Regions from separate parts of the Paenibacillus aurantiacus genome, predicted to be linked through region 1. Evidence: predicted binding sites of a transcription regulator. Region 1 holds the regulator's gene; the other holds the start of a gene.
What was found. The regulator Rex, encoded in region 1, represses fermentation and respiration genes when NADH is low (regulators of the CRP and FNR family bind a similar motif). The targets are predictions, from matches to a motif close to TTGTGAAATATTTCACAA.
Positions count from the first base shown of each region.

Region 1 (4,567 bases):
ATTTGCTCGCCGGATTGATCGCGGGCGTAGAACAATTCCCATACCGGCTGGCCTTCCAGCAGTCCCAGCTGCATTTGCTTCAAATCTGCATCAGGCTTTCCTTGAAAAAATTGCTCCTTCAGCTGGGCTCGGATGACGCTATCCTTCTTCTTCCGCACGATAAACTGGTCCAGCTTCTCGCCGGTTAACCACACGACGGCGTCGTCGCCGTCCGTGTCCTTCCCTTCCACCACCCAAGCCGTCGTATCCCACACATACTTGTAGGCATCTTTCGTGGAGACGAGACCGGCGGTCTGTTTCGCCTGCCACTTCGCTTGGTTCTCTTCCTCCCACCGCGGGCCTTGAACGTGCATGTAATAAGCGTTGAGGCCGACCAGCAGCGTCACCAGGACGACCGCTGAAAATAACGCAATCCGCACGGGCGTCCAAAACGGTGAACGTTTGCGACGTACTGTTCGCATTAACGGGCGAGCAACCCTTCGAATGCACGTTGAGCTTCGGCCATAATTTGCTCCTCGTCGAGCAGCGTGCACACGCCCGACTTCACGACCTGGCGGCCGTCAACCCAGACATGCTGCACGTCGCGGCCTGAGCCGCTGTACACGAGATGCGAGACGATATCCGTCTGCGGGTAGAAATGCGGCTGTTCCGTATTAATGGCAATGAAATCGGCCTTCATGCCGGTTTTCAGCGCGCCGATCTCGTCCGCTTGCCAGATCGCCCGAGCTCCATAGACGGTTCCCATGCGGAGCGCTTCTATTGCCGGGATCGCCGTCGGGTCGCCGGAGACGCCTTTGTGAATCAGCGCCGCGATGCGAATCTCGTCGAACAAATCCAAGTTGTTGTTGCTAGCCGCGCTGTCCGTGCCAAGCGATACGGTGACGCCCGCTCTCAGCAGGTCGGGGACGCGCGCGACGCCGCTTGCCAGCTTCAAATTCGACGCCGGATTATGGGAAATGGCTACGCCGCGCTCGGCCAGCAGCGCAATTTCCTCATCGTTCAAGTGCACGGCATGCGCAACGAGCGACGGCCGGGAGAAGAAGCCCAGCTTGTCGAGATGCTCAACCGGCCGCGTGCCGTAATCGTTCACGTTCTGCTGGACTTCCGCTGCGGACTCGGACATATGCGTATGAAGCGGCACGTTCAACTCATGGGCCGCTGCGACGATACGCTCAATGTAATCCGGCGGACACGTGTAAGGCGCATGCGGCGACAGCATCGTACGGATCCGCCCGTTTGCCTGACCATTCCAGTCCTTGGCGAACTGCTTCGCTTCCTCCAGCTTCGCGGTCTGCTCCGCCGGCGAGCATAAGCCGATTACGCCGCGTGTCAGCACGCCGCGCATACCCGACTGCTCGACGACCTTTGCCAGAATCGGCATCCGGTCATACATGTCCACGAACGTCGTCGTGCCGGATTTCAACATTTCAATGACCGCCAGGGCATTACCCCAATGCGCGTCATCGTCGTTGAACTTGCCTTCCATTGGCCACATCTTATCTTGCAGCCATACTTGAAGCGCTTCATCATCCGAGTAGCCGCGCAGCAGCGACATCGCCGAATGGGCATGCGTATTGATCAAGCCCGGCATGAAGACCAAGCCTCTGCCGTTGATGCGCTCCGCCCCTTCGGGAGCCGGCGACGGAGCAGCCTCGCCTATGTATGTAATGCGGTCGTTCTCTACAACCATATGGCCTCTCACCAAAGGCTGATTATCGTCCATCGTGACGAAGGTGCCGTTCTCAATCCACAACCGGTTCATTCTCGGTCTCTCCTTCTTTCTCCAAATAATAGGCCAGACTAAGCAGGTCGCGTGTAAAATCCGCATAATGAATACGAACGTGTTCGGGTACGCGCAGAATGACAGGCGCGAAGTTCAAGATCCCTTCGACGCCTGCCGCAACGAAACGGTCCGCCACGTTCTGCGCTTCGAATGCCGGCACCGTGATGATGCCGATTCGAATGTTCAGCTCTTTGACCTTCTCGATCAAACTGTCCATAGGCTGCACGGTCAGACTGTTAATCTTCGTGCCGACGATCGGCGCGTGCGCGTCGAATACCGCCGTTATTTTCATATTATCCTTCAAATACGTATTATAATTGCATAACGCGCGGCCCAAATTACCGGCACCGACCAGTCCGACGCTGAGCGGCTGGTCTAGTTTCAGGATCTGCCGGATTTTCTCGATGAGATAGGACACATCGTAACCGATCCCTTTGCGCCCGAACTCGCCGAAATAAGCTAAGTCTTTGCGAATTTGCGCCGGATTCAGATCGAGTTTGTTGCCAAGTTCCTGAGAGGAGACCGTCTGAATATCCCGCTTATGCAAATCGCCGAGCACTTGAAGATAGACGGGAAGCCGGCGCACGACGGCCTCGGAAATTTTGAACGTCTTCGTCATGAGCGAACCTCCTCTCCTGTTTCGGTGGACAACCAATTGCGAATGCGCGGGACGATTTGATCCAAATGCATGGTCTCGATCTTCGGACCCGGCAGCGAATATAGGAAATATTTGCCGTAGTAGGTATCAATGACGCGCGTATCATAAATCAGCACGATTCCTTTGTCCTTCGAGGTGCGCACGAGCCGGCCGAAGCCTTGCTTGAATTTGATGACAGCTTGCGGCACCGACAACTTCATGAATGGGTTCTGCTTCTGCTGCTGCAGCAGCTCCGACTTCGCTTCGATCAAAGGATGGTTCGGCGGTTGGAACGGAAGACGGACGATCGCAAGACATGTCAGCGCATCCCCCGGTATATCGACGCCTTCCCAGAAGCTGCTCGTGCCCAATAGGACGGACTTGGCCTGCTGCTGGAACCGCTTGGTCAACTTGCTGCGATTGCCGCTGTCAATGCCCTGCCCGATAAGCTGAATGCCGCTTGCGGCGAGCAGCTCCTTCAACGGGTCGTACACTTGCTTCAGCATCCTGTACGAGGTGAACAGGACGAGCATCCGTCCTTTCGTCTCCACGGCAGTATCGGCCAGCGACTTGATTAGCAGTTCGTTAAAGTAAGGATCGCCGGCAGCCCCTTTCAATACGGGCAAATTGCGCGGGATTACGACGAGCGCCTGCTCTCTGTAGTTGAACGGAGATGGCAGTTGAACCGTCTTCAGCCTGCCGTTCTTCTCGTCTTCCGCCAGCCCCAGCTGCTCCGCTGCGTATTGGAACGACTTCTGGACCGACAACGTGGCGGAGGTAAGCACGACGCTCTTCTTGGCATCGAAGAAGTGAGTGCGAAGCTGTTCGCTCACGTCGGCCGGAACGGCATAGAGGTGAATCGACTTGGCCCGGAAATTCGTATTCGCTTCCAGCCAGTAGACCATATCGATCTTATCCGCCTTCATAAAGGTACGCAGCTCGTCGCGCGCGCGGGTCAAATCTTTGACGGTGCCGCTTAAGTCCGTCACCATCGCGGTGATCACCGTATCGTCGACCTCATCCTTGATCTCGCTGAACACTTTGTCGAGCGTTCGCACGATTTTGCTCAAATGGCCGTGCACGCTCTCTTCCACGATCTGCGCATCGCTCCACCCTTTCGGCAAATTGCCGTGACGCAATCGCAGTACCAGCTGCCCGGTCTCCGCCGAATCGGATGAACCGCTGCCCATCATGGCATAGAGCAGTTCGTACAACCGATCCCAATCATCCCGCAAGTCGCCGAAGTCCGGCAAAATCTCGTCAATCTTCTCCCGCCAAGCCAGCGACTTGTCGGAAGGCTCGCCCGCTAGCTTGTGAATCAGGCTGATCAATTGACCGTTGCGTGCGTCCTTCGCCAGACGGATAACGGGATGCTGCACGGATAAATACGAAATTTGCGTGCCCAGATGCTTGCCGGCGACTTCCTCGAGGTGATGGGCTTCGTCGACGATCAGTTGCTCGTAGCCTGGCAATAACCGGTGATCGGCGCGGATATCGGTGAACAGCATCGAGTGATTCGTAATGACGACGTCCGCAAGATTCGCTTCCTGCTTCGCTCTATGGTAGTAGCACCGCTTGAACCACGGGCAGCTTCGATTCAGACAGGAGTCCGCGTCGCTGGCAACCGTTCCCCAGAATTCCGTGCCTTTGTTGCCGAAATTGAGTTCTTCTTGATCGCCGTGTCCGGTCTCCGACAGCCATACGACCATCTGCGAAGCCGTGATCCGGTCCTCCGTAGGCGAGGCGAAATCATGCATGTTCACTTTGCCTTCGAATTTGCGCAGGCACAAATAGTTGCCGCGCCCCTTGAAGATGGCTGCCCGGAATGGCGCCGGCATTACCTGCTGCAGCAGCGGCAGATCCCGCTGACGCAGCTGTTCCTGCAAATTGATCGTATGCGTGCTGACGACTATCTTCTTGTCTTGCTGGATACCATAAAACAGAGCGGGGATGAGATAACCGAGCGATTTGCCCGTTCCCGTTCCCGCTTCAATCAACAGATGCCGGTTCTGCTCAAGCGCGGCCAGCACCTCAGTAAACATTATATTTTGAGGCTCACGTTCCTCGTAACCGGGGATGAGCGCCTTAATATTCTCTTTTAGTCCGCCTAGAAACTCGTCGAACGTCCATTCCGCAACGGGTATGTT
Region 1 is NZ_JBHMDO010000044.1:50,541-55,107, reverse strand. It holds gene ACFFSY_RS27100 (cell wall elongation regulator TseB-like domain-containing protein) at 1-461, opposite strand, end outside; gene ACFFSY_RS27095 (amidohydrolase) at 461-1,762, opposite strand; gene ACFFSY_RS27090 (redox-sensing transcriptional repressor Rex) at 1,743-2,402, opposite strand; gene ACFFSY_RS27085 (ATP-dependent DNA helicase DinG, 3'-5' exoribonuclease type) at 2,399-4,567, opposite strand, start outside.

Region 2 (4,567 bases), on a different contig from region 1:
AGCCAGCGGTACCACCCGCGGTTCCAGATGAACCGGTGCACGACGAGATGATCCGCCGCCACCGCGGGGGTCGATCTTCGGAATACCAGCCGGATCCCCTTGCGAAGCAGGATGCGGGTCGGCGGCCGATCCGCCCAAGCCATGAAGCGGTAGAAGAAACCGCCGATAAACACCACCGTGCCCACCATGTATCCATACAGCGCCAAGTCCAGATGCGTAAAAAATCGCGATCCGATATACATTAGCACGGCTAGCGCGCAAACCGCCGCAAAGACGTTCCTCGCCCATCTCGAAGCAAATGCTCGATTCATTCTCCTTGCCCCCCGCTTCCAACGTTTCTGTTCGTAGTAGACCACAAACGCGAAGCGCCCCGCTGTGATGAATGTCACTCGCAGGGCGCCGGATTGTTCCCGTCCTATGAAGCATGCTGTACCCATTCGCTCATCCCGTTTATCCCTTGGCCCGGGCCTGCATCCAGCCGCGAACCTTATAGATCGCCATCGCGCTTAGGAACCAAACGGTTACGCCGAGCAGAAGGCTGAACCACCACAGTCCCGTCGTCCGCAGCGCATAGAGCACCGTGAGCACGCAGGCGGCGCAGCCCGTCATCCCGTAGACGGAGCCTCTGGCGACGGCGGCGGCCTTGTCCGAACCCTGGCTGATGCCCATCATCAAGACAGCCACGATCATGACGGCCGGGAAGGCGGCGAAAATACCGCCGAGCGCTTTCCATGGCAGCAGCACGGAAGCGACGTAACTAAGGACGACGGCCAGACCGCCGAGTATGAATCGGAGCAATAACTCGCTTGTTCTCATCGGAATCCCTTCTTTCTATGCGATGCGGCCTAAGCGGCGAACATGAAGTACGATATCGAGATTGACGCCATCAACCAGCCGAGCACAGACAAGGATAGTCCCTTCTTCCATCCTTTGCTCGCGCACAATACGCCCACCGCGACTGCGCACGCCACGTTAATGCCCATGCCGATGAGCGCGCCTTCGGACAAATCGATTGACCTCGCGACGAGCGCCTCTCCCGCATGGTCGAATCGGATCGTAAGCAGCGCTGCCAGGAACACGGCCGGGAACGCGGCGAAGATGCCCCCGATGGCCCCGCCGGATCGCTTCGCGATGAGCGAGGCCGCAGCGACGGCCCCCCCGCCGAGAGCGAATCGCAGAATTATGGCTGTAAGCGATAGATGAAGCATGGCGAATCTCCTCCGTTTAACGATGTGAATAGTTAGCATGAATGATAGGTTCAAGTAGAAACCCGATGGGCGTTAACAGCGTGAACCACAATGCGAATGAACCGTTGTGTAAATTAAGAGGTTAGCCGCGTAAACGACTTCACGTATGAACAGCTGCGAAGTTAAGAAGTTAGTAATGCAGGCGACCTTGGTTATGAAAATAAGAAGCTAACAGCGAAAGCGACCTTGGTAAATGAACAACGATGAAATAAGAAGTTAGCATCATAACGAGCTTGGTGGATGAACAGCTATGAAAATAAGTTAGCGGCGTAAACGACTACGCGTATGAACGAACTTGCTGGAGTTCGCGACTTAACCATTCACGGCGAATTACCGGCCATACACTAGAAGTTAACAACCTAATTTCGTCAAATACCTCTACAGAAAATTTAACAACCTAATTTCGTCAAACGCCTCTGCCACGTGAAAATTTTCACTTTCCCTTGAATGACTCGAGCATACCACCTGGCACCTACTGCCGCTGTAACGAATATCACAGCCGGTCGCCGGCTTTCGTTGCCCGCGATGCCGCCGCGCGTTGTGACAAATCCCCAATCCCGGTTGTTTATTTTTAACAAGCGATTGTGATTTATTTTACAGTGCGACCCCGCCGCCCCTTGCTACACTGGGTTCATCAAAGCACGGTGCGGGCCGCGAACGACGAAGATCGAGCCCGCATCCGACGGGAGGCACTCGTTATGGCAAGAATTAATCAATGGAACCCCGAGAACGCCGAATTTTGGGCTCGGGAAGGCAAGCGCCACGCCACGCGCAATTTGTGGATTTCGGTCCCCTCGCTCATGCTCGCGTTCATCGTGTGGCAAATTTGGTCCGTGGTCGCGGTCCGGCTGAACGATATCGGCTTTGCCTTCACGGAGAGCCAGCTGTTCACGCTCGCGGCAATTCCCGGCCTGGTCGGCGCGACGATGCGGTTCGTGTACACGTTCGCGGTCGGCATCGTCGGCGGGCGCAACTGGACGGTCATCTCGACCGCCCTTCTGCTCATCCCTGCGATCGGGATCGGCGTGGCGGTCCAAGATCCGGGTACGCCATATTCCATCATGCTGCTGCTCGCCGCGCTCTGTGGCCTTGGCGGCGGTAACTTCTCTTCGTCGCTGTCCAATATCTCGCTCTTCTTCCCGAAGAAAGAGAAGGGCACGGCGCTCGGCATTAACGGCGGACTTGGCAACATGGGCGTCTCGGTCGTCCAATTCGTCACGCCGCTGATCATTACAACCGGCACCTTCGCCGCGCTGTCCGGCGATGGCCAACTGGTGAAGGACGGGCAGCAGTTCTGGCTGCAGAACGCCGCCTTCATCTGGGTCGTCCCGATCGTGCTCATGACCGTCATCGCCTTCTTCGGCATGGACAATCTGCCGGGCGCGAAGCAGTCGTTCGCCAGCCAGTTCGCCATCGTCAAGCGGAAGCACACGTGGATCATGACTTACCTGTACGTCGCGACGTTCGGTTCCTTCATCGGGTTCTCGGCGGCGTTCCCGCTGCTGCTGAAATCGCAGTTTCCGGACCATGTCTCGCTCGCTTTCCTAGGCGCCTTCATCGCCGCGGCGGCCCGTCCTTTCGGCGGATTCATCTCGGATAAGCTCGGCGGCGCCAAGGTCACCTCCATCACGCTGTTCATGATGGGACTCGGCTCGCTCGCGGTCATTTATTTCATCCAGCAGGGCAGCTTCGCGGGCTTCCTCGTCTCGTTCCTGGTGCTGTTCCTGGCGGCCGGCACGGGCTCCGGCTCGACCTTCCAGATGATCCCGTACATCTTCCCGGCGAAGGAAGCGGCGCCCGTGCTCGGCTTCACCGCGGCGTTCGCAGCCTACGGCTCCTTCTTCATTCCAAAGCTGTTCGGCTGGTCGATCAATGCCACCGGCTCCTACGTGACCGCCTTCTACGTCTTCATTGGCTTCTACGTCGTGGCGATCGCGCTAAATTGGCTGTTCTATCAAAGCAAGCGCGCCGAGGTCACCTCCTTCGTCACGGCGAAGGAGGCGGCGGATCAACCGAAGGCGGCGCATTAATCCGCACCTGTTCCCGGCGCTTCCGTTCGAACGGCAAACAAGGGTTAGCGGTGCATCTTGGATGCGGTCGCTAACCCTTTTCATATGCGCGAGGCTGCTTCAATCCAACGCTTCATAATCGAACCAGTCGAAATGCGCGGGCGTCCTCGCTGCCGAGCCGCTGCCGGTGGCATACATCGCGATGATCACGCCCGTAAAACCTCCCGCCATCTCCGCCGCCAACATCGCGCATTCCCCCCGGCCGAACCAGAAAGGCTCCCGATCGTCGCCGCTCGCGAACCCGAATGCGTACTGCTCCCGATCCGCTCGCACCGTCAGCACGATCGAAGCTTCGCTCCACGGCGCCTCGTTCTCCACCTTCCACAGACTTCCGATCCTTCTTCGGAACACCACTTTGCGTTCGCCGCGAATCCGGGTCACCGCGATCTCGTAATGGAACCGTTCATTCATGAAGACGGTCAACCCCGCTTCTTCCCCGTCATGCTGCGGATCGAACGCCATCAGGGCGGAGGCGCGGCAGGCGAAATGCTGCTGTCTGCGGCCGACGAACGCGGGCGTGCCGCCGTCGTTCAAGGTGGACGGAGTCCCGTGAAGGGTCAAGCAGCTTGTTTGCTCCGCGAGCGTCCAATGCGGCGGATTCGGCGTGCGCAGGAACGTCCATGCCGGCGAAAGCCGCGCCGCCTCGAAGTGGTCCCGGACCGCAGGCGCGGGGAGCGGGCGAAGCGCAAGACCATCCGCCGGCATGGCGTCGGCTACCGTGCCGCCTTCGCCGATGATCGGCCATCCGTCCGCCGTCCACGTGACCGGCGCCAGGAACGTCTCCCGGCCCAAATGGTGGCGCATCGGATAACCCGCGGGCCGAATGCCGAGGAAGACCGCCCACCACCGTCCGTCCGGCGTCTGCACGAAGTCCCCGTGCCCCGTCGCTTGGATCGGACGCTGCAGACTGCGATGCGTCAAGATCGGATTATGCGGGCAGCTCTCGAACGGACCGTCCGGCTGCGTGCTTCTTGCCACCGTCGCCATATGCCCGTACTCGGTGCCGCCTTCGGCAATGAGCAGATAATACCATTGGCCGATCCGGTACAGATGCGGCGCCTCCGGGAACTGTCCGCCCGTTCCTTTCCAGATGAGCTTAATGTCCGAGAGCCGCTGTCCTGTTCTCAAGTCGATCCGGCTTTGATAGGCCCCTTGCCCATCTCGATCCCACGAGGTCGAGTAGTAGACAGCCCCATCGTCGCCGAAGAAGAGATCGGGATCGATGCCTGGCTGATCGACGAAGATCGGGTC
Region 2 is NZ_JBHMDO010000003.1:431,171-435,737, forward strand. It holds gene ACFFSY_RS02830 (hypothetical protein) at 1-311, opposite strand, end outside; gene ACFFSY_RS02835 (DUF3147 family protein) at 451-816, opposite strand; gene ACFFSY_RS02840 (DUF3147 family protein) at 846-1,208, opposite strand; gene ACFFSY_RS02845 (NarK family nitrate/nitrite MFS transporter) at 1,946-3,277, shown strand; gene ACFFSY_RS02850 (glycoside hydrolase family 43 protein) at 3,377-4,567, opposite strand, start outside.
Region 2: a site for Rex is predicted at 1,669-1,686, ahead of ACFFSY_RS02845 (NarK family nitrate/nitrite MFS transporter). Genes of this name have one in related genera too.